Linked DNA regions of Rhodohalobacter sp. SW132. Each later gene encodes a partner of the first gene's protein in a complex. Links are inferred from orthologs where the notes say so. Each region holds a gene or a part of one and is shown on either strand. Other genes may lie near its edges.

Evidence for each region.
Region 2: the proteins of paaA (region 1) and paaC are in contact, whole or in part, in a solved structure (PDB 3PVR), measured with the Escherichia coli proteins. The link is inferred for Rhodohalobacter sp. SW132 from one-to-one orthologs.

The regions. Positions count from the first base shown.
Region 1 is NZ_QUOK01000003.1:145,934-158,339, forward strand. The notes cover bases 5,507-8,300. They hold paaA (1,2-phenylacetyl-CoA epoxidase subunit PaaA), read left to right. Parts: upstream 5,507-6,328; coding sequence 6,329-7,273; downstream 7,274-8,300. Other genes in these bases: DYD21_RS07655 (glycoside hydrolase family 9 protein), read right to left, coding at 5,507-5,692; DYD21_RS07670 (S41 family peptidase), read right to left, coding at 7,378-8,300. Also shown: DYD21_RS07640 (gamma-glutamyltransferase family protein), read right to left, coding at 1-1,124; DYD21_RS07645 (M20/M25/M40 family metallo-hydrolase), read left to right, coding at 1,367-2,923; DYD21_RS07650 (hypothetical protein), read right to left, coding at 3,076-3,732; more of DYD21_RS07655, read right to left, coding at 3,938-5,506; more of DYD21_RS07670, read right to left, coding at 8,301-8,865; DYD21_RS07675 (threonine/serine dehydratase), read left to right, coding at 9,261-10,220; DYD21_RS07680 (sugar kinase), read left to right, coding at 10,413-11,447; DYD21_RS07685 (T9SS type A sorting domain-containing protein), read right to left, coding at 11,567-12,406. UniProt on the Escherichia coli protein: Component of 1,2-phenylacetyl-CoA epoxidase multicomponent enzyme system which catalyzes the reduction of phenylacetyl-CoA (PA-CoA) to form 1,2-epoxyphenylacetyl-CoA.
Region 2 is NZ_QUOK01000002.1:325,743-335,895, reverse strand. The notes cover bases 7,331-10,090. They hold paaC (1,2-phenylacetyl-CoA epoxidase subunit PaaC), read left to right. Parts: upstream 7,331-8,196; coding sequence 8,197-8,985; downstream 8,986-10,090. Other genes in these bases: paaD (1,2-phenylacetyl-CoA epoxidase subunit PaaD), read left to right, coding at 9,575-10,084; DYD21_RS05975 (four helix bundle protein), read right to left, coding at 9,080-9,430; paaB (1,2-phenylacetyl-CoA epoxidase subunit PaaB), read left to right, coding at 7,805-8,107. In the rest of the region: DYD21_RS06010 (glycosyltransferase), read right to left, coding at 1-1,186; DYD21_RS06005 (ThuA domain-containing protein), read left to right, coding at 1,466-2,239; DYD21_RS06000 (PfkB family carbohydrate kinase), read left to right, coding at 2,336-3,214; DYD21_RS05995 (hypothetical protein), read left to right, coding at 3,450-5,699; DYD21_RS05990 (DUF5723 family protein), read left to right, coding at 5,714-7,279. UniProt on the Escherichia coli protein: Component of 1,2-phenylacetyl-CoA epoxidase multicomponent enzyme system which catalyzes the reduction of phenylacetyl-CoA (PA-CoA) to form 1,2-epoxyphenylacetyl-CoA. The subunit C may be essential for structural integrity of the alpha subunit.

The DNA.
Region 1 (12,406 bases):
AGCAGACTCTGCCAGTCACCAGCGGGAGCTTCAACAAATTCAGCGTCACCGATGTAAAGTGCCCGGTCTGCAAACGCCAGTTTTGCAGCTTCCAGGTAAAGATGCATCCACTCTGCTGTTGGCAGCGAATCCCGAAACGCTTCGAACGGCTCCCGGTTTTCAATCACTTCCAGGATGCCAAGCATCTGCATTACCGCAATGTGTCCGGATGATGGCGGCGGCATCCCGCATAATCTGTACGCCTTCCATTCATTGCACATCGCATCAACCTCAAAATTTCTATCCGGGTACCGGAGAACATCCTCCACAGTCATCGTCCCGGGCCGCTCATGCGAGCGTATTTGTTCAACCATGGATTCCGCTACGGTCTCATTGTAAAAAGCGGGTGTTCCCTCGGATGCAACATTGCGCAGGATTTCTGCAAGTGCCGGGTTTTGGAGGTTATACCCAACCGGGTGAGGATCTCCATTTTCATCATAATAAAGTTCAGCGGCGATTGAATCTTCACGAAGCGTCTCATCTGCTTCCAGCAAACCAAATAAGCGGGGACTGATGTTAAATCCTTCCTCGGCAAGAGTAATTGCGGGAGTAAACAGCTCCTCCCAGTCGAGCCTGCCGTGCTGTTGGTGCGCTTCTGCCAGCATCGCAATCGTTCCCGGTACTCCCACTGATAACCCGCTTCGAACCGATTCGCGATATGGAAGGGGTTCACCTGTTTCATCCAGGAAAAGATCCGGGCCTGCGCCGGATGGTGCAGTTTCCCGGCCGTTGTAGGCCCTGGTGTTTCCATCATCGAAAGTGATCAAAAATGCACCCCCGCCGATTCCGCTGCTTTGCGGTTCAACGAGTGTTAAAACCATTTGAACCGCAATGGCCGCATCCACAGCAGAACCGCCAGCTTGCAGGATTTGATACCCGGCATCCGTAGCCAGCGGATTGGCTGCCGCAACGGCAAACTCAGACGTTGCCCAGCCGGGTTTTTCCGTATACCCCGTCGCTAATTCAGGTTGCTGCGGAATCACATATTGAACGTCCTGTTCTGGCTGATCACCGTCACATCCTGTTCCAATAAATACAAAAAATAGCAGAAGAGAGAGTACACCGGTTATTCGGTTTGATAGCATATAATTAAATCTGGTAATTAATAATTTGACTGGACGAAATTTAGCAAAGAGTGAACTGCAGTCACTTTCCTTTATTACTGTCATCGAAAAACAAAATACATGTTCGGCAACAGTTTGTCAGTTTTTTTTAAAGTTTCATCAAGCCTCATTTTGCCGGTTACAAACGATTACAAAAATTCGTCTTTCATTTTAGCTGTGTGTCACTATTTTGTACCCTCAAACTTTAACTAAATTATAGCATATTGAAAGTACGTTATCTGATACTATCCCTGTTCCTGATCGCAAGTTTCAATCTGGCAGTGGCCCAATCAACGGATACCGATTCCGTAGTAGAGCAGATTGTAAACCAGGTGGAGGAAAATTCCCATCTTGAAGAACTTGCTCACCATTTGCTTGACGTAATCGGCCCGCGGCTGGTTGGAACTCCTCAACAGCAACATGCACATGACTGGGCAGTTGAAAAGTTCGCTGAATGGGGAATTGAAGCCCGTAATGAGCAGTATGGTGAGTGGCGCGGCTGGGAACGCGGCATCACTCATGTTGATATGGTTTATCCCCGCGTAGTTTCCCTCGAAGCGATGCAATTGGCATGGAGCCCGTCAACTCCTGCAGAAGGAGTTACCGCCGGACTGGTAATCATTCCTGAAGTTGAAGACCGCAGTGAGTTTGAGGATTGGCTGCCAAATGTGGAAGGCAAATTTGTGATGATCTCTATGCATCAGCCGACCGGGCGCCCCGGCTATAATTGGGATGAATGGGCTACTGAAGAGTCTAAAGAAGCGATGCAGCAAACCATTGCTGAAAATACAAGAAACTGGCGCAGCCGCATGCAGAATACCGGCCTGAATACCCGGTCATACATTGAAGCCCTGGAAGAAGCAGGCGCTGCAGGTATTGTAATTTCAAACTGGTCACAAGGGTTTGGTACCAACCGGATTTTTGGCGCAAATACGTCAGAAATTCCAACAATCGATGTTCTGCTTGAAGATTACGGAATGCTCTACCGCCTTGTTGAAAACGGACATGAACCTGAAATCAGGGTTCGGACAGAATCTGAAGATCTGGGGATGGTTCCAACATTTAACACCATCGCAGAAATTCCGGGAACTGAAAAGCCTGACGAATATATTATTCTATCCGCCCACTACGACTCATGGGACGGCGGAACCGGTGCGACAGATAACGGTACTGGATCTATCACAATGATGGAAGTGGCAAGAATTCTGAGTGAAGTTTACCCGAATCCCAAGCGCACCATACTGGTTGGTCTATGGGGTGGTGAAGAGCAGGGCCTGAACGGATCACGGGCATTTGTTGAAGATAACCCGGAAATCGTTGACGGAGTGCAGGCGCTTTTCAACCAGGATAACGGAACCGGGCGTGTAGTGAGCATTCAGGGTGAGGGATTTATTCATTCATATGAATATTTCACGCGATGGCTTTCCGCCGTGCCATCAGGCGTTACGGATCACATTGAAACCAATTTTCCCGGAATGCCAAGCGGAGGCGGCACTGACCACGCTTCGTTTGTAGCGGCCGGAGCTCCTGCATTTATGATGCGATCCCTGAGCTGGGACTACTGGAACTACACATGGCACACCAACCGCGACACCTACGATAAAATTGTGTTTGATGATGTGAAAAACAACGTAAAGCTGATCGCGACACTGGCTTACATGGCGAGTGAAGATCCGGAAACATTTGACCGCGAACGCCGTGTGATGCCGATCGATCCGCGAACCGGTGAACAGCGTGAGTGGCCTCAACAGCGATCTCCCAACCGAAGCGGCGGGAATTAATGTAGTCTTTCTCCAGAGTTGAATAACTATCTGACAAAAGAGCGGAACCTGTGTTCTCACCTGTCTTCCGCTCTTTTACATCATCCATTTTTTGTAAGTTCCAAGCTAATCAAAGCTTCTTTCTGAACAATATATACCAAATCAAGAATAGTTTAGAAGTATGCTGAGATTCCTAAGCGAACACCACTGCTTCTTAAACTAAGATCCCAGGTTTCAATCTTATTCAGGTCGTCAAATCTCTCCGACTCTTCAAACGAATACCCGACTCTCAAAAAAGCTCCATACTCGGCATGCAGACTCATCGAACGGTGAAAAAACCATTCCACTCCCGTTAACCCAAGAGCAGCTACACCAAAATATTTCCTTGTTAATTCTGTTTCATTGTCATTATTCCCACTCTTTTGAGTTCTAATATCTGCATCAATGCCTGGACCAAATCCATAAAAGAATTTTATATCAGAATCAGGATCAGTATATCTCAAAAAGGATACATCTATACTTGTAGAAAATAGTATAGAATCCAGATCCAAATCATTATCATCCTGTTTCCTTGTCGTTGTTCTGTATTCGTTCCTAAAACTCAACCCAACTCTAACAGCACGGGTATCGGAACTGTGCCTTTTGTAGGAAAAAGCGGAACCCGTAAACGAGCTCAAATTAAAATTGTCTGTAATCTGGAATTGCAGGGCTTTTGAATTCTCCTCCAGAGAATGTGTTCGATCTTCTTCAGCCTGGCCAAAGGCATTTGAAACCGTAAAACATAAAAAAACAATTGTAATAACCGGAAAGCATACGTAATTATTTCTCATAAGTAATAGTGGTTAGTTTTATCTCTATTTTTAATGCTGTTTCTAAATTAGCACAAAGAGATATACAAATAATAGCATGATCATGTGAAGTGAAGAAAACCGCATGAAGTTCAGAAAAATAGCTTTCCTATTCAGTCAAATGCTGAAAAGATACCTATCAAGATCTGGCGTTTGATTGATAATACTTATGATTGGAAATACTTATTTATTCATCCTCCACAGTAAACCCGCCTCTGAACTGCAGTGCCTCCAGCCCGGCGGAGAGATATACCATCGGAGCGTTCCAGTTGATCGCAATTTCATTGGCGGCGTAGGAGCACCAGTCGTCTATAAATGATTTGGCGGGCAGATCCGATGGATATTCGCACTCATCCTGCTGACCGGGATTGGGTCCCCCTGATAACAGTCCCGGAACCGGATCTATATTCGCTCTTGCATCCGAAGGCCGATGGTGAATATATAGCGGTGTTTTGTGGCCGTGGCCGGTCAGAAAAGAGAACCCGGTAGCATTTCTTCCAAGAAGATAATCGAGGTTCGAGTGCGCATATTTCAGATAGGTTGTGTCGTCTGTGTGCAGAAATGCCTGGATCAGCGCCATCCCCTGGTTGGCAGCAACACCGGAACTTCCCCACGTATAATTGCTTTCATCGCGGTCCATTACGGTTCGGTATCCGGTCTCTGAAACACCATCCATCAGCCGGTTGGCAAGATCGATGACTAAATCCCGCGCGTCGGATGCAATCCCGGAGTCTATATTTTCAGAATGACGAGCAAGAGTATAATACGCCATCGTTTGAACACTTCGCCAGGTTGGAACCGATGCTTCATCAGATGGAAAGAGATCCACTTCATCGAGATAGTCGCGGTTGCCGGTTGTGATATAAAGCTCAGCTGCTGCCCATGCGAACTCATCTGAAGCATCATTGTCGCCATACGCCCCGGTGAGAATATCGGGATTAAACCGCTCGTTCATCTCATTTTGATTGTAGAGTTTTTCGGGATTATCAAGCGCCCACTGCCATGCCGATTCCGCGGCAGAAAGAGTTGAATCCGCCAGGCCCGGAACCACATTTTCATAGTTCTGAAAAATTCGTGATGCCTGAGCCATTACTGCGGCAAAATTCAGCGTTCCGGTTACGCTTTTTTGAATCACATAGCGCGTGCCTTTCGCTTCAGCCGGCATCACGCGGCCTTCAAAATTCGCGGTTGTGAGTTTGTGGTAAACTCCGCCATCATGCGGATCCTGAATATCCATAAACCAGCGCAGATTCCACAATAGCTCATTCAGAAGATCCGGCAACCCATTTCCGGTTTCCGGAATATTGATGTCAAAATCCCGTATATATTCCGGAAAATCTTCATACAGGGAAAACAGAGTTCCCATCGTAATACCTGAGTTTACCGCGTATTTGTTGTAATCTCCCGCATCATACCATCCCCTGGGCGCAGAAATAACAGAATTAGCAGGGCGTTCAGGTGATGCAGCTGATGGATGTATCACCACGAGCGTATCCGGGTGTCCGGCAGGCCGCGCCCATTTCCCGCCATATTCATACGGAATTCCGGCAGAAACCCGCTGATGATAAAATCCTTTCAGGCTCGCTTTTGCCGCATCCTCATATACCCTGGGTGCAACCGTAAACGGGTAGGAATAACCAAGCTTGGTAATCCACAAAATATAATTTCCCGGCTCGGTCATATCAGTAAAATCCGCAACACGCACACGTTCACCGGAATTGGGTGCCTCCCGAATTGTGCTGAGCTGACCTGTGTAGAGTGTATCGGAAAAATCAGGTGTGAGAATGTAGAAATAATCCGGTTCTCCTTCAGTTACCACCGCGATTTTTGGGGATTCCGGGTAGAATCCAACCTGGTTCAGATGAATCGATTCAGAAAGACGCTGGGCGTCGGCATGGCTGATTGTGATAAGGAATAGAATTGCACTGATAAAGTATTTCATAACCGAAAACCTGTTTTACGTGAATGGTAGTTTCATGGATAGAAATCTGCCCCTTCTGATTCCACCCGGTTGGTTTCGGTAGTATACTTGCCGAGAGCGACTTAATCAAATTGTTTTATTAACTGTCTTTATTATGGATTGGATTTTAAAACTAATTCGTATTTGAAAGTCAGACTACCACTCCTCAGATCTCTTTTCTTTTGTGGCTAAAAACTTTTTATAGATTGAACTGAAGCCTAATGCCCATAAAAGTGTCATAGCTATTAAAAAAGATACCAACGAGTAGGTAAATCTCCAGTGTTCGTCAGTGCTTATAACTTCAATCGACTGGATCAGAATGTATCCCGTCACTAAACAAAACAAAATTGAAACTGTATATACAATGAATGAATAAAGCGGATTGTCGAATTGTGTTTTCATGTCTATTTCATGTCTGGATCCTTTTTGAATTTTGATTCTGTTTGTATGAGCTGTTTTGAAGCAGTCCATTACACTCATTAAGTTATTTTAACATTTCGCCCCGCAGTTTATCTGAATCCAAATTGCAAATAGATAAATTTCTGAACTGATCTTTGTATATTGATGTTTTCTATTATTGATGCACCAATACTGTCAACCGTTTTAAAAAGCGCTTTTATGGATACTCAACAACAGCTCGACCAATTTCAGGAACGAATTGATAATGGCGAAACGATCGAGCCGAAAGACTGGATGCCGGAGAGGTATCGCAAACAGCTTATTCGAATGATGAGTCAGCATGCGCACTCCGAAATCGTAGGGATGCTGCCGGAAGGAAACTGGATCACCCGGGCTCCCTCTCTCAAAAGAAAAATGGTTCTTCTCGCCAAAGTACAGGATGAAGCAGGACACGGTCTTTATCTCTATAGCGGAACGGAAACGCTGAACGTCAAACGTCAGGATCTGATCGAAGATTACATCTACGGAAATGCCAAGTATTCAAGCATTTTTAACTACCCCACTCTAAGCTATGCAGATATTTGCGTGATCGGATGGCTTGTTGATGGTGCCGCGATTGTAAATCAAACCATGCTTGCAAAATCATCCTACGGACCGTACGCCCGTGCCAATCTTCGGATTTGCAGAGAGGAGAGTTTTCACAAAAAGCAGGGATACGAGATGCTGGCTAAAATGGCGGATGGAACTCCTGAACAGAAAAAAATGGCCCAGGATGCAGTGAACAGATGGTGGTGGCCCACACTAATGATGTTCGGCCCGCACGATACTGACTCACCCAACAGCGCTGAACTGATCAAATGGGGTGTTAAAACAAAAACAAACGATGAACTTCGTCAGAGTTTTGTGGATCGCGCCGTGATGGAAGCTGATGCAATCGGGCTCACACTCCCCGATCCTGATCTCACCTATAATGAAGAGACCGGCCACTGGGAGTTTGGCGAAATTCCCTGGGATGAGTTCTGGAGCGTGGTGAAAGGAGATGGCCCGATGAACCGGGAACGAATTAAATCGCGAAGAAAAGCATACGAAGAAGGTGAATGGGTGCGGGAAGCTGCAATGGAATACGCCCGGAAGAAAAAGCTGCGGGAAGAGAAAGCATCCTGATTATTTAACTTGTCGTATAAACTATTTCTCACCTGAACTCAGATGGCTAAAATGCGATCCGGGTTCTTTTGCTTTCTACCTAAATGTCAGTTCACTTACCTCACCTAAAAATCTCCCGGAAGAAGATAGATTTCATCTTGCAGAACCCCTGTATCGGCACTATCGAAAATAAATTCAGGATAGTCTTCAACATACGTTTTTGCCACAGCCGGAAAACCATCACCTTTAATATGATTCAATGCAACGGATAACAAAGGCTCATTTGGATCACCCAATTCGGGAAGGTTTTCGAGAAAATCAAACTCCCGGATCTGAAAAGCGGGGAAGAAACCATTCGGATAGTCAGCCCTCTCTTTGTTGAATATTTTGAAAATAATTGGCTGCATAGCCCGCATATGATTCGGATTAATCTTAGCCCGCTGCTCTTCATTTCGCGGCGAATACCCACTTGACGGCGCATCATAAACCGTAATCGAACCTTCATCTTTTCCCGCAGTTACTTCTCCAATCAAAATTATTTCCGTGCCGAAAGGAAGCAGTCCGTTGATCAGCACTTCACTTGCAGACGCTGAATTCCGGCTGGTAAGCACGTATAATCGGTTCATTCTGAGGCTGTTTATGGGATCATTCCTGCTGAAATTGCCCTCATCATCGTAAACGGGAACGGAATCCAGAAATTCAAATGTATTGTTGCGAGACTCCCGCTTGCTCCCGTGAATTAACTCAGCAAATATTTCATCCGATGAAATCCCTGAAATCAGACTTGCCAGCAACGCACTTGTGACCAGCGTTCCTCCTCCGTTGTAGCGAAGATCGATCACCAGGTCATCTATTCCGACATTTTTAAATTCCCGGAAACGCTCATTGAGATCATCATGAAAATTAAAACGGAATGAATTGTACATCAGGTAGCCCACTCTGGATGTTTCCGTCTCAATCACTTTTGATCGATGAATAGGGTTCTCCTGAAGATTGACTGCTGTTACATGAATCTCTTTATCAAGGCTCTCAACCGTATATTTTCGGGGAGATGGCACATAATCCGTCACTCTGGCCATCATCAGGGCGTACGTCTCATCGTTTAACTGGTTCTGATAGTTATCGACGGTCAGAATCTGCCCATTGATGCCGTTAAACAGATCACCACGCTTCAACCCGGCAATATCAGCCGGAGAATCGGGAACCACATACCGTACATATCCAAAAACCCGCGAATTATCGGGCGACTCCCTCAGCAAGCCAAATCTGAACCCAAAGGATTTTGATATTCCGAGGCGCGCTTCTTCATGAACTTTGTAATCTTGGATTAGCCAGGAGAAATTATCATCTCTGTGCAAAAGCTGGTTGAAAAGAGATTCTTCGTTATTGAACCGGTTCAAATAGGTGTTGAACTCGCTGTTGTTTCGAAATCTGTTATCAGCCAAATCAGCAACATCATCCTGCCAGAAATACCAGTGATTCAACCCGTTCCAGACAAATAATTTTTCGTCTGTCACATCCAGAACCACATCATCCGGAGATGACGTGGAGCTGCAGCCCGAAAACTGCACCAGTAGAATCAAAGCAGTAATTAAAGAAACTGACTTCTTCATTGGATGTATATTTTGGATTAAATGGTTCCGTATTCTGTAAACCTGAATTCTATTTGAAAATAGCTGAATCAGTCCAAAAAGGCGTCACCTCACATCCAGAATGAGCGTTCGGGACCTGATCTGCTGTCTTTGGCAAAGAACGGGAGATGCCGGATCGAAGTCCGGCATGACACTATTGACTCAAATAAACTTACTTAACACCTTTTTTTTTGGAGTTCACATAGAACTTATGAAAAAGCATTTTATTTCTATCACTCCCGCAAATTATATTTTTTGCAGCTGAGAATCTGGCAAGAAGAGTGTCCCGACAAAATTGGATCCAATATTTATGGTGGATTGCCGCAACTTTGCGGGTTATTTTCTGAACGTAATTATCAACAAAATCCCATCACTCTTTGGATACCCTTTCTATACCGAATTTCAGCGATATAATTGATGCCGCAGCGCGAATTAAACCTTATGCAAACCGAACGCCTGTTCTCACTTCGCGTTCTCTCAGCAGCATGACCGGTGTTGAACTCTTTTTTAAATGCGAAAATTTTCAGCGCGCGGGAGCTTTTAAGTTCAGGGGTGCCTGTAACGCAGTTTTTTCACTGCCGCAAGAGGAGGCTGAAAAAGGCGTGGCAACCCACTCATCGGGAAATCATGGGCAGTCTTTGGCACTTGCCGCAAAATTACGCGGTATTCCGGCTCATATCGTCATGCCGGAGAATTCTCCGAAAGTAAAAGTTGCGGCTGTGAAAGGGTATGGTGCAGAGATAACGTTTTGTGAACCGAACCAGAAAGCACGGGAGCAGACCCTTGATAAAGTCGTAAAACAAACCGGGGCGTCGTTTATTCATCCGTATGATCATGAATTTGTAATTGCGGGTCAGGGTACTGCGGCCCTGGAACTGCTGGAGGAGATTCCCGATCTCGACGTAATCCTCACACCGGTTGGCGGCGGCGGTTTGATGAGCGGCACCTCTATCGCCGCGAGGCATTTGAAACCCGGAATTTCAGTAATCGGAACGGAACCGGAAAAGGCAAATGACGCCTGGCTTTCGTTGCAAAAAGGAGAACGTCAGTTTCCTGATACCACGCAAACCGTAGCAGACGGGCTTCGAACCACATTAAGTGAACGCACATTCCGAATTATATCTGAACATGTTGATTCCATCGCCACCGTTTCGGAAGAGTCCATCATCCGGGCGATGCGCCTGATTTGGGAACGAATGAATATCATCATTGAACCCTCGTGCGCCGTTCCTTTTGCTGCCGTGCACGACAAAAAAATAGATATCAATGGAAAGAAAGCCGGTATCATCCTGACCGGCGGAAACGTAGATCTGGACCGCCTCCCCTGGCAGCAGTGATTATCCGTTTCCATTTATTCAGGATTATGGCGTTCTTGTAAGCAGATCTTTCGAAACGGTTTTTTCTGCAATCGGATCGACTCGGATATAAAAACGAATTGCAACACTACAGGAATCTTCCCGACTCGATCTTTATCGATAGCTGCAATAGAAATGCGAAACAATATTTAAAATTCTAACCCATTTCATCGTATGAAAAAAATCATCACGTTTGGCGAAATCATGATGCGCCTCTCTCCTCCCGGATTTCAGCGGTTTTCGCAAGCTGATACCTTCGATATCAATTTTGGCGGAAGTGAGGCGAATGTAGCGGTTTCACTGGCCCAGCTTGGAATTCCATCTTCATTCGTCACCCGTCTGCCTGAAAATACACTGGGACAACTCACCCGGATGGATCTGCAAAAATATGGCGTGCAAACTGATAAGATTCTCACTGGCGGAGATCGCCTTGGAATCTATTTTCTTGAAACGGGTGCCTCACAACGGGGCGGGAATGTGATCTATGACCGGGAGAATTCATCCATCTCAACCATAAAAACGGGCATGATCGACTGGGATGAGATCTTCCATGATGCTCAATGGTTTCACTGGTCCGGCATCACACCGGCAATCTCACAAAGTGCTGCGGATGTAACGGCTGAAGCTCTTGATGCCGCTGTACAATCCGGAATAACGATTTCCGTAGATTTTAATTTTCGGGCAAAACTCTGGAATTACGGCAAAAAAGCATCCGACATCATGCCTGAACTCGTTGAAAAATGTGATGTGATTCTTGCCAATGAACTGGATGCAGAGCAGCATTTTGGAATCCAGCCGGATGGTGAACTCCAGTCGGTTGACGGGAAGATTAATCAAAATGCGTACATCTCACTTTACGAACAGTTAACAGACCGGCTGCCCCGGGCAAAAAAAATCATCTCAACCCGGCGGGAGTCGTTCAGTGCATCGCACCACTCCTGGTCGGCGGTACTGTATAATGGTAATGAACTATTTGAAGCACCAACCTACCAGATTACCCATATTGTCGACAGGGTTGGCGGTGGAGACTCTTTTGCCGGCGGATTGATCTACGGACTCTTAACGTACAAAGATGACCAGAAAGCGCTCAATTTTGCGGTCGCTGCGTCCTGCCTCAAACACACCATTCCCGGCGATGCCAACCTCGTGACCACTGAAGAAGTTGAAGCTTTGATGGAAGGGAAAAATTCCGGGAAAGTTTCTCGGTAACCCTTTAACACTCGATGATATCAGGCATACGGGAGCGGCTGGAATCGTCTCTTCCATCTTTAGACTCAAAAAAAAATTCCCTGACTGGCTCAGCCCACAAGTCTTAGTTCCTGTAGAACTTACTTAATTAACGTTAGCGAACGGGACATTGAAACTCCGTCTGCAGTTAATCGATAGGTATAAACTCCGCTGGGCAGATGATCGGCCTGAAACGTAATTTCGTGGGTTCCGGCAGATCGGTGCCCGTCTGCAAGCTCCGCGACTCTGCGTCCCGTCATATCAAATACCTCGAGCGTAACATTACTGCTGACCGGTAGATCAAAACTGATGATTGTTGACGGATTAAAGGGATTGGGGTAGTTTTGATTGAGTTGAAATGAGCTTGATAGTTCGTTCACCGGCTCATTGCTGGTAGCCATTTCATAGCTCATAATACTGGCGGAAATTTCTTCAGAAGATTGACTCACTTCAATTGTGGCAACGGTTCTGCCGTTTTCATCAATAAATTCATAATCAATTTCTTCTCCCTGGGAACCTGACTCTGCAGTTGTCTGAATAATCTTTTTCCTTAACACGTCATGCGTCCCGTTCGGAGTAATTACCTGGCCCCATGAATCTATTTCAACTGATACTTCGAAATCCTGGTTATCAGTAAATCCCATAGAAATCATTTCCTCTTCAAATTCGTATTCCCAGCTATCCTCGTAGTTTAAAGGGAATACAAAATCTACTCTGTAGGGGCTTGAAATCACTACATATTCTTCGTTGCCATCTTCGAACGTTCCAACTTCGCCATATGAAAGTCCTTCACCGGTTGCATCATCAATACTGATGTACGTATAGAAAGTCTCAAATTCAAAACCCTCCGGCACGTCTTCTCCGGTATCATACACATCAATATCAAAAGCTAAAATGAAGTCAGCTTGCGAGAAATGCGGATTATCGCCGCCCGGAGCATC
Region 2 (10,153 bases), on another replicon or contig:
TGTGGTGCATCAGCATAGCTCCGGTGAAATTATTCTCGCGATGTGAATCAGTATCATTTATAATCAAATCCAGGCGTTCTGCCAGAACTTGTGAAAATTCAGCCGGTGAGAATCGTGTATTGATGATTCTGATTCCGTGTTGCTGAGCTTCACTCCAGGCTTCATGATCAGTATAGTACCGGATAGCAGCCTGAGCAAACATCAATGGATCATCTTCAATTTGTCCCGCCCAGGGCAGATCGCCGTGAATTCCTTCAGCACCTATCGTTGTGGTTATACTTGGCGTGCCGCACTGCATCGCTTCGGTCAGTTTTCCTTTCAATCCCGCCCCAAACCGAAGTGGAGCCAGGCAAATCCTTGAATTTCTCATCACTTCGCGGGCGTCCTCAGCACGGCCCATAATCCTGAAACCCTCTTCCGCAGAATCAAGCTGCTTAATTTTTTGGGATGGGTACGCACCATAAATATGAATACTCACATCCGGAAGTGAATCCCGGATAATCGGCCAGATCTTTTCTTTCAGATATTCGATGGAATCGAAATTTGGTTTATGCCGAAAATTTCCAATCGAAACAAAATCGGAACGCTGCTCGAATGCAGGCCAGGAAAGCCGGTCAACCTCGCTGATAGCCTCGAACATATACGGTAAATAAAGAAGCAACTCTGGCTGAACACCAAAAGAAGTACGTAACAGTTCCATTTCCGGCTCTGATATCACGAGAGATAAATCACAACGATAAATCGATGCAATTTCCCGTTTTGCGATATCCGTAAACAAATCACTGTTTGCGCATTCCCGGCCTTCATTTACCGCAAGCTGACGGCCAAATCGCAGGCAGTGCAGATCTTCCATATCCAGGATTCGAATTGCATCAGGACACGAAACGTGCACGCGCCAGCCAAACTGCTCTTCGGTCATAAAACGATCAAATAAAACCGCATCAGGACTCAGTTCTTTTACGAATGCATCAAAACTTCCGTCATTAATAATTATAGATCGGGTTTCAATTACATATTCATCCAGATCAGTCGTATGACGATTTGTATTAGCGGTACTGGCGAACGTAATGTCCCACCCATGTTTTTTAAAAAATCGAATCAGCTGCATCATCCTGCTTCCGGCAGCAGACGATTTAGGTTCTGGCCAAACAAAACCTACAATCAATAATTGCTTTTTTTGCCCCATTCATCCCCCCATTCCAATTCTGAAAATTTCTGGTACTTCATTTACTGCTTTTATAACTTTTTTCGCTTTGGACCTTTAGATAAGCTGTATTTTCTTAATCCAAATATACCATTAAATTATTGAATCACACGCAATCACCAACCAAAGTTTAACTTGAACGATGAGCCAAAATTAATGTTCCAAATGATGTTATTTCCATGTAAATAGATTTGACTAATTACCGCTTTCCTCTTTCCTTAATACAATCAATCAAATTTAAACCGATATAAAATCTCTCTGATGAACTTTAGACTAATAGCACTCCTATCGATCTTTTTCAGTTCCCTGCTTCTGTTATCATCTTGTGGTGATAATGCAGACCAACAACAGGCTTCGGCTGATTCTGTAATAGATCACCCCGATCAGCATATCCTTGTTTTCTCAAAAACCGATGGCTGGCGCCACGAATCTATTGAGACCGGCCAGGAAGCCATTCGTCAGCTCGGAATGGAACACAATGTGGGCGTGACCGTAACTGAACTTGCGGATATGTTCAATCCCGACACCCTTTCCCGTTTTGATGTTGTGGTATTCTTAAATACAACAGAAACCGTATTTGAGGATGAGCACCGTGAAGCTTTTAAGGAGTATATTCAGAATGGTGGTGGCTATGTGGGCGTGCATTCAGCTTCAGATACGGAGTATGACTGGCCGTGGTACGGCGACCTTGTTGGTGCCTATTTTGATAACCATCCTCCAGGAATTATCAACGCCGATATCCAGGTAGAAGATCACAACCATCCGTCTACCCGAATGCTTCCCACCACTTGGAACCGTGATGATGAATGGTATAACTTTCAGGGATTTGCCGATCACATCAATGTGCTTTTAACACTCGATACCGAGAGCTATGAAGGAAGTGACCACCCGGGGCACCATCCTATCGCCTGGTATCATGAATTCGACGGTGGTCGGGCTTTCTACACAGGCTTAGGTCACACCCATGAATCTTACGCAGAAGATCTGTTTTTGGATCACTTGTGGGGCGGCATTATTTACGCAATGGGCGAATAACTTTTCATCTTTACGTACTGGCACAGATTCCTGCAGGCTCACCAGCTGGAACTGTGCCATTTTACCTAACGTGCTTCATTCACCTGAAAACCGGCCATGAACAAAACCATTCTGAATTTTGGCGAAATGCTTTGGGATCATTTCCCGGATTACGAGCGTCCCGGCGGATCACCATTTAATGTAACCGTTCACCTCCACTATTTGAAGCAGACCTCCTTGCTGATTAGCGCTGTTGGACTGGATGAAGCGGGTAGCCGGCTGCTTGATATATTGGTTCAGCAGGATGCCCCAAAACGGTTTATTCAGCGTATTGAATATCCAACGGGAACAGTTTCCGTTGAATTTGATAAAGAAAATGAACCCAGTTATACCATTCATGAGCGAGTAGCCTGGGATTTTATTCAACCGCCGGATGAGCTTCAGCAGATATCCTCCTCTGTAGATGCATTTTCATTTGCAACGCTTGCCCAGCGCAGTTCAACAAACAGAATCACCCTTCAAAAAATATTTTCCCTGCTGCCGGACCGGTGTTTGAAATTCCTGGATGTAAACCTGCGACCTCCTTACGTAAAAACCCCCGTAATTGAATTTTCGCTAAAAAAATGCAACTACGTGAAAATGAATCAAAGTGAATGGAATAAGATCGGGAATCTGTTTGAAACCAAATCCGAGATGCAGCTGATTGAAAAATTCGATTTAGACGGGATGATTTTAACGCTCGGCAGTGAAGGTGCAATTTATTTCAACAAAGATGGTAGTCATTTCGTGGAATCTGCCGCAAATATAAACCCGGAAAAAGGTGGCGATTTTGTTGGAGTAGGTGATGCGTTCTGGGCATGTTTTATCTATCATACTTTGAAAAAGACACCCTGGCAGGAAGCCGTCCAAAAGTCCAATCTGTATGCCGGTTGGGTAGCTGAACAGAAAGGCGGGATACCTGAACCGGATGAAGAGGTTTTGCAATCTGTTCGGTAAGAACCCATCATACAATTTCATCGGAAACACGATTCAACCCCTTCTCTTTCCTGACTTCCACATCACATCCCAAAATCGAAAATCAGTGTAAATAAGTTATTTAACATATTTGCCGTCAGACCGATAATTCATTTATAAGAAACAACGGGCTTTAGAGAAATCCGTAAGGCTTTGAAACATCAGAAGGCCACAGGAAAATTATCTTTCAGCTTATCATTAAATGAATTAGGTCAACATGTTCAAAAAATTATACCTGCTTCTGCCGGTCATCGCAGTCTTTGCACTTGTACAGTGCGAAACACCCGGAAGCCCGGATTTCACACTTTCCAATAAAATCGATTCGCCCCTGATTGCTGAAAGCACATTTAGGTTTTTGGGTGACAGTAACGCACTGATCGATACCACCAATGAAAATTTCAAGAATCTCTTCACAATTGATGGTGATGATCTGATCACCATATCACAAGAAGAAGATTTTGATTTTGGCGATCTGGATGGCGCGATTCCGGTCGTTCGGGTTAATCCGACAATGTTTCAATCTTCAGTTGGTGAAATTGAACTTGAAGCCTTCTCTTCTCAGAATGAAAATGGAAATGTCGGAGAGGCCTCCTTTACTGATTTGACCGGTCAGACTGCCGAGCTCAGTGAAGGGCAAACCTTGCCGGGAGCCTCTTCCCCATTCCCTGTAAATATTGAACTTGAAACTGACTTTTTTGTTAGTGCAACGATCCGACAGGGCAGCCTGGACATTTCACTGCGAAATGAACTTGGGTTTGATCTGCTTGAGTTGTCGCTTGAAGTGTTCAGCGGAAATGAATCACTGGGAACCATTTTGATACCCAATTTTGAACACGGATCTACACGATCTGATCTTCTGGCAATAGTGGAGAATCCGGAAACTGAACCTGACCAATTACTCGAAGATCTGAACGCCGATATAGAAATTACCTGGGAAGAGCAGGATATGTCGGGTGATGCGGGCAGTATGATTATAGATGATATTCGCGGTGAAAATCTAATTGCTACTTCAGTAAATGCGGTGATTTCTTCACAGGAGTTTTCATCGGATGGATCGGCAGAGTTTTCTGATGAAGAGTTTCAGTTTAACAGTACAGATCATTATGTAGAACTCTCATCAGGAACACTATCTGTACAACACATCGTCAATTCTATTGATGTGGATATTGATCTGTTGGAAATTTCGTTTCCCGGCCTTCGCCTCCCTCCTTACGGCGTGGCTGACTCGCTCACGATCCGCTTTGACGGAGAAAATCGTATTCCGCGAAATAATACAACTCCCGTCAGCCGGTCATTTGACCTCAACGATGTCCGCATCTATGCAGATGATAACCTTGTAAAGTACAATATATTCGCACAAACGGAAGATACCCAAGCCTCAGAAGGATCAGATTCCCGCACCCTTCACGAATCGGATGAAATTTCCGCCGAGGTTGAACTTACGGATCTTGAAATCCGTGAGGTGTTTGGCGTGATTGTAAACCGCCAGGTTCTGCTGAATACTGAAATTTCTGCTGACGGCACCGGTGTTGATATTATGAATGACCTCGAAGCCGAACGGATCGAAATTGATGGGATTGATGATCTTTCAAAAAAAGTCGAAGGGATTGAGTTTACCCGAGCAAGTCTGGATATCAACTACCTGACAAACGTTGGAGTGCCCACAACAATTATCGGTGCATTTCTGGGAGTTGATGCAGATGGCAATGAATTTTTCCTCCAGGGTGAACCGGGAACCGAAACAGAAGTAACTGCAGCTGATCCTACGCAAATGCTTCTAAAAGATGGGAGCCCTATCGCTCCTTCCAATCTCATTAAGTTTAAGCTGGATCCGGGCCAATCATCAGACGAACTCCTCTCCAATGTATTCGACAGGGAGAATTCATCGATCACACAATTCCTGAACCGATTGCCTACAAGTATCCGATTTATCGGCCTTGCGGATATCAACCCGGAACAAACGGCTGGAATAATCCGAAACCCGGTGATTTTCGACCCTTCTATTTCGTTGAACATACCGCTTGCACTTCGTGCAGAAAATGCCACTTATGTGGATACTACTGCAGTTAATCTGGAAGATCTTCCCGGAGCGGATGACGAACAGTTTCTTGAGGAAGGGGCAATTACCGTACGATACAGCAACCGGATTCCGCTCGGCATCAATCTGGAAATGGAATTCCTGACTGAAAATGGTGAGTTGATCACTACACTCCCCCTGCATGACCAGTCTGCCCTTGAATTTCTTCCGGCAGCAGTGAACGGCAGTGGATTTTCCGTTGATCCAAATGAAGATTATACCGTAATCAGCCTAACCCGCGCACAGCTTGATGAAATAAACCGAACAAGAAATGTGCGATTGATAGCCGGATTGAATACTACCGATTTCAAAGAGGTGCGTGTACGAACCTCAGACGATGTGGGAGTATCGGTAAGTGGTAAATTTGTGATCCAAAATAAAATTGACTGATAACCTTTGTTCATATGAAAAGTAAATTGAATCAAATCATTACACTGTTTTTTATTTCAGCTGTTCTTATCCTTGCAGCCGGTATAAACAGTGCTGAGGCGCAATCACGGCACCTTACAGCACAAAATATTGGCCTTGGCGGAGGCGGAACGGCTTATCAGGATCTCTATCATGCCAACTTTATTAACCCGGCTAACCTGATGATAAACCACAGCAACCGGCCGAAAGTATCATTCGGGCTGGCTGGCGGTATTTATACCAATGCAGGTGGAAATCTGGTTAACATCACAACCTATAACGACTACCTGACAAACGGCCGGGTGATTGAAGGAACCGTCGCCGACCAGATGCTCGATCAATGGTTCGGAACTCAGTCAACGGACATGCGAAGTGCAAATATCGACGTTGGCATTGTGCCGGTTGGTTTTGCTTATCGAAGCGACAGCTGGTCTTTAAGCGGTGCCTCAAGGGTCCGCGTACTTGGCAGCTCAGGATATTCACGTGGTTTTGCGGACCTGGTATTCCGTGGCCTCGATTCGGACTATTTTAACGAAGCCCGGGCGGTAAACATGAACCAGGAATTCCTTGTTTATAACGAAATATCAGTCGGCTATGCAACAACCGTTTTGCAGCGCGACCGGATGTTCGGTTTTGCTGAAAATGTTCGTCTGCACGTTGGAGCTGCCCCGAAACTGGTGATGGGAGTTAACTACACACGTTTCAATCTAAATTCAACCCTGCGAATACAGGAAGCAACGTCTGAAACGAACGCACAAATTAACCACGATTTCAGATATACGATTGAGACTGCCGGCGAACTTTCAGATCAGCTTGAAGAGTATAATACGCTACGTGAAAGTGGTGCTGAACCGGAGTTTGGAGATTTTATCGAACCAACAGGCAGCGATTTCACCGGCATAAAAGGAACGTCTCTCGGTCTCGACCTTGGATTGACGCTTGAGATGGACATCGATAATCTCTCCATCTTTAATTTTGGTTTCTTCAACGGGGATAAAAAGGTTCGCGTTGGTTTATCACTCACCGATTTAGGGTCTGTAGCCATTGATGATCGTAACCGTTCTTTCTCAGCAGGCGAAAATTTTATCTGGAATGGAATTCATTACGATCAGAAGATGGTGGATAATGAGTTTGGTGGTGACGACGGGAAATATTTTGAATCTGTATTGAAAGACAGCGTTGGTAACGATATTTATGGAAACCTGGTTTCAACCGAACATTCATCATACAGTAAAGGACTTCCAACAATGCTGAACTTCGGTACGCATCTTTTGCTCGGTAAATTCAGCCTGATGGTGGATGCCGGTACCGGGTTCGTTGAACGCGGAACAAACTCCCGGCGGGCTTATGTTGCCCTGGGCAGTGAATATCGCCTGATCAACAGAATTCCACTTCGCGTTGGTGTGAAAACCGGCGGACATACCAGCACAACCTACCATGCCGGAACCGGACTGGAGTTCAGGAATTTTGAGTTTAGTGTAGGAGTTGCATCGTCGGCTGTTTCCGAAAAACACGGAGCAGGAATCGGCGCCGCCTGGTCAGGACTGGTTTTCCATTTTTAATCCCCAAACCTTCATCGGATGAGTAAACCCGGAATAACCCAAAAATTCCGATACCCTCTTCAATTTCTATCATGGCTCATCCGATGAATTTTTTACCGCTAAGTTAATTCTCAAACCTTCATCGGATGAGTTAATTTTGAAAAACCAACAATTCCAACACCCTCTTCAATGTCCATCACACCTCATCCGATGAATCTTTCACATCGAAGCTAATCCTCAAACCTTCATCGGATGAGTTAATTTTGAAAAACAACAATCTCGATACCCTCCTCAATTTTTATCACGGCTCATCCGATGAATCTTCCACCACTAAGCTAATCCCAAAACCTTCATCGGATGAGTTAATTTTGAAAAAACAACAATTCCGATACCCTCATCAATTTCCATCACGGCTCATCCGATAAATCCTCCAAACGATTTCCCCGGTTAAAACTGTTTTGATGATGTAGCTTCTTTTTCACAGAAAAGCGCTATTATTGCTATCTTCTGAGAATAAGAAAAACATTCAAAACCTATACTTCAGGAATGACGAAAGACAGAAATAACACCGAATGGCCGCTATGGGAAGTTTTTTATCAGCCCAAAGATGGTAAACCGTATGAGCATGCAGGTAATGTACACGCTCCGGATGCAGAAATGGCGCTTCAAAATGCGCGAGACACCTATGCGAGACGTAATGAAGGAATCAGCATTTGGGTTGTCCCTTCTGATCAGATAACGGCATCTTCACCTGAAGATCGCGGACCTTTTTTCGATCCCGCAGATGATAAACCATACCGGCATCCGCAATTTTACAGCGTTCCGCGATCCGTAAAAAAAAGGAATTGATAATAGATTTGAGTAGTGAGTATAGGGTATTTTAGGCACTCATAACTCATATACTCACTACTCCATACTCACGACTCAATACTCCCAAAATGAGCACTTTCGACACCATACCGCAAACAAAAGAGGAATCACTGGTTGAAGTTTTACTGCGCCTTGCAGATGACCGCCTGATACACGGCCACCGACTGTCGGAATGGGCCGGCCACGGACCTGAACTTGAAGAGGACCTGGCGCTGGCTAATGTGGCTCTTGATATGATTGGTCACGCATCATCCCTTTATTCTTACGCTGCAGAACTTGAAGACAAACCGGATGAAGATCATTACGCGTACTTTAGGGATGATATCGATTTTAAAAATATCGCCATGGTTGAGTTACCCAGAGGTGATTTTGCATTTACCATTGCACGGCAGTTTCTCTTTAGCTCATTTAGTTATTTCCTCTACAAGGAATTACAGGATAACGTTGAAGATGAACAGTTTAACGGGATGATACAGAAACATTTTAAGGAGATAAAATATCATCTTCGCCATAGCCGCGAGTGGGTTTTACGTCTGGGTGATGGTACAGATGAGAGTCATCGCAGAATCCAGGAAGCATTTGATGAGATCTGGATGTATACAGGCGAGATGTTTGAACTGGATGATGCCGACCGGGAAGCGATCAAACATAATTTCTATGTGAACGTTACTGAATTTCAAGATGATTGGAGAAATTTGGTTAACTCCGTGCTGGAAGAAGCGACATTGAGTGTACCTGATTACGAACAATACATGTTCACGGGTGCACGGCGGGGACGTCACACAGAACACCTCGGCCCCCTTCTGGCCCAAATGCAGTTTCTTCGCAGGTCCTACCCGGATGCGGAATGGAAATAATTTTGTAGGTATGCCAGGGTATTGAGTATCAGGTATCAGGTAGTTGGCAGCAAGTAGATATTTGATTCGCTTGAATACTCAACACCCATGATTTTTAATTGAGACTTTTTATCAGTTTGTAAAGCATTTTTTGAATTGTGATTAAATCTTCTGTTAGCTGATTAAATTGTAATTCTGACAGATAATCAAGGTTTTTTGAAATGATGAGTTGAGTTTCCAATTCAAATGACGAACCATAAGCGATATTTAAAAAATGTCGGAACTCTTTTTTTCCAAAACGACCAGCACCTTCGGCAATATTCGAACTGATCGATACTGTGCTACGTCTTATCTGGGAAGTAATTCCAAATTTTTCAATTCCTGGAAACGTTTTAGTACTTGCGTAAATATCTGTTGCAAGTGAAACAGATTTATTCCAAACCGACAATTCTTTATAGTTATGCATATTTATTCTCCATTATTTTAAAAAAAAACTGTTTTACATATGATCCAATAAATCACAACTCCTTACATTTTTTGAAAATAAAATTATCTCACTACCCATTACCTGATACTTAATACCTGATACCAAATTTCCAATTTCAGTACCATGAACGAAACAAAAACCCTGTCAAAAGAGAAGCTCTGGACATGGCTCGAAGAAGTCATTGACCCGGAAATTCCTGTGCTTAATGTGGTTGAGATGGGAATTGTTCGAAATATTTTGCTTGAGAATAGTGAAGTGATCGTGAAAATCACCCCCACCTATTCCGGTTGCCCGGCGATGAATGCGATCGAAATGGAGATCCGTAAAAAACTTCGTGAAAAAGGAATTGAAGAATTTAAAGTGATTACTGACTTTAAAGAACCATGGACAACCGACTGGATGACCGATCACGCCAAAAAAAAGCTTAAAGAGTACGGTATCGCCCCACCAGATAGAACCACCGGGGACGACGACTTTCTCACCGGATTGAAAAATTCCCAGAAAATTATACCATGCCCTTACTGCGATTCGATGGATACAGAATTGCAGAGTGAATTTGGATCCACCGCCTGTAAATCTCTATATTTTTGCGATGGATGTAGTCAGCCGTTCGAACACTTTAAATGTATCTGAACCGGCATGAAAATAATCCTTCTTTTCAGTCCACTCCTGTTTTTGTATAGAATCGATTTTTAGTTCAAA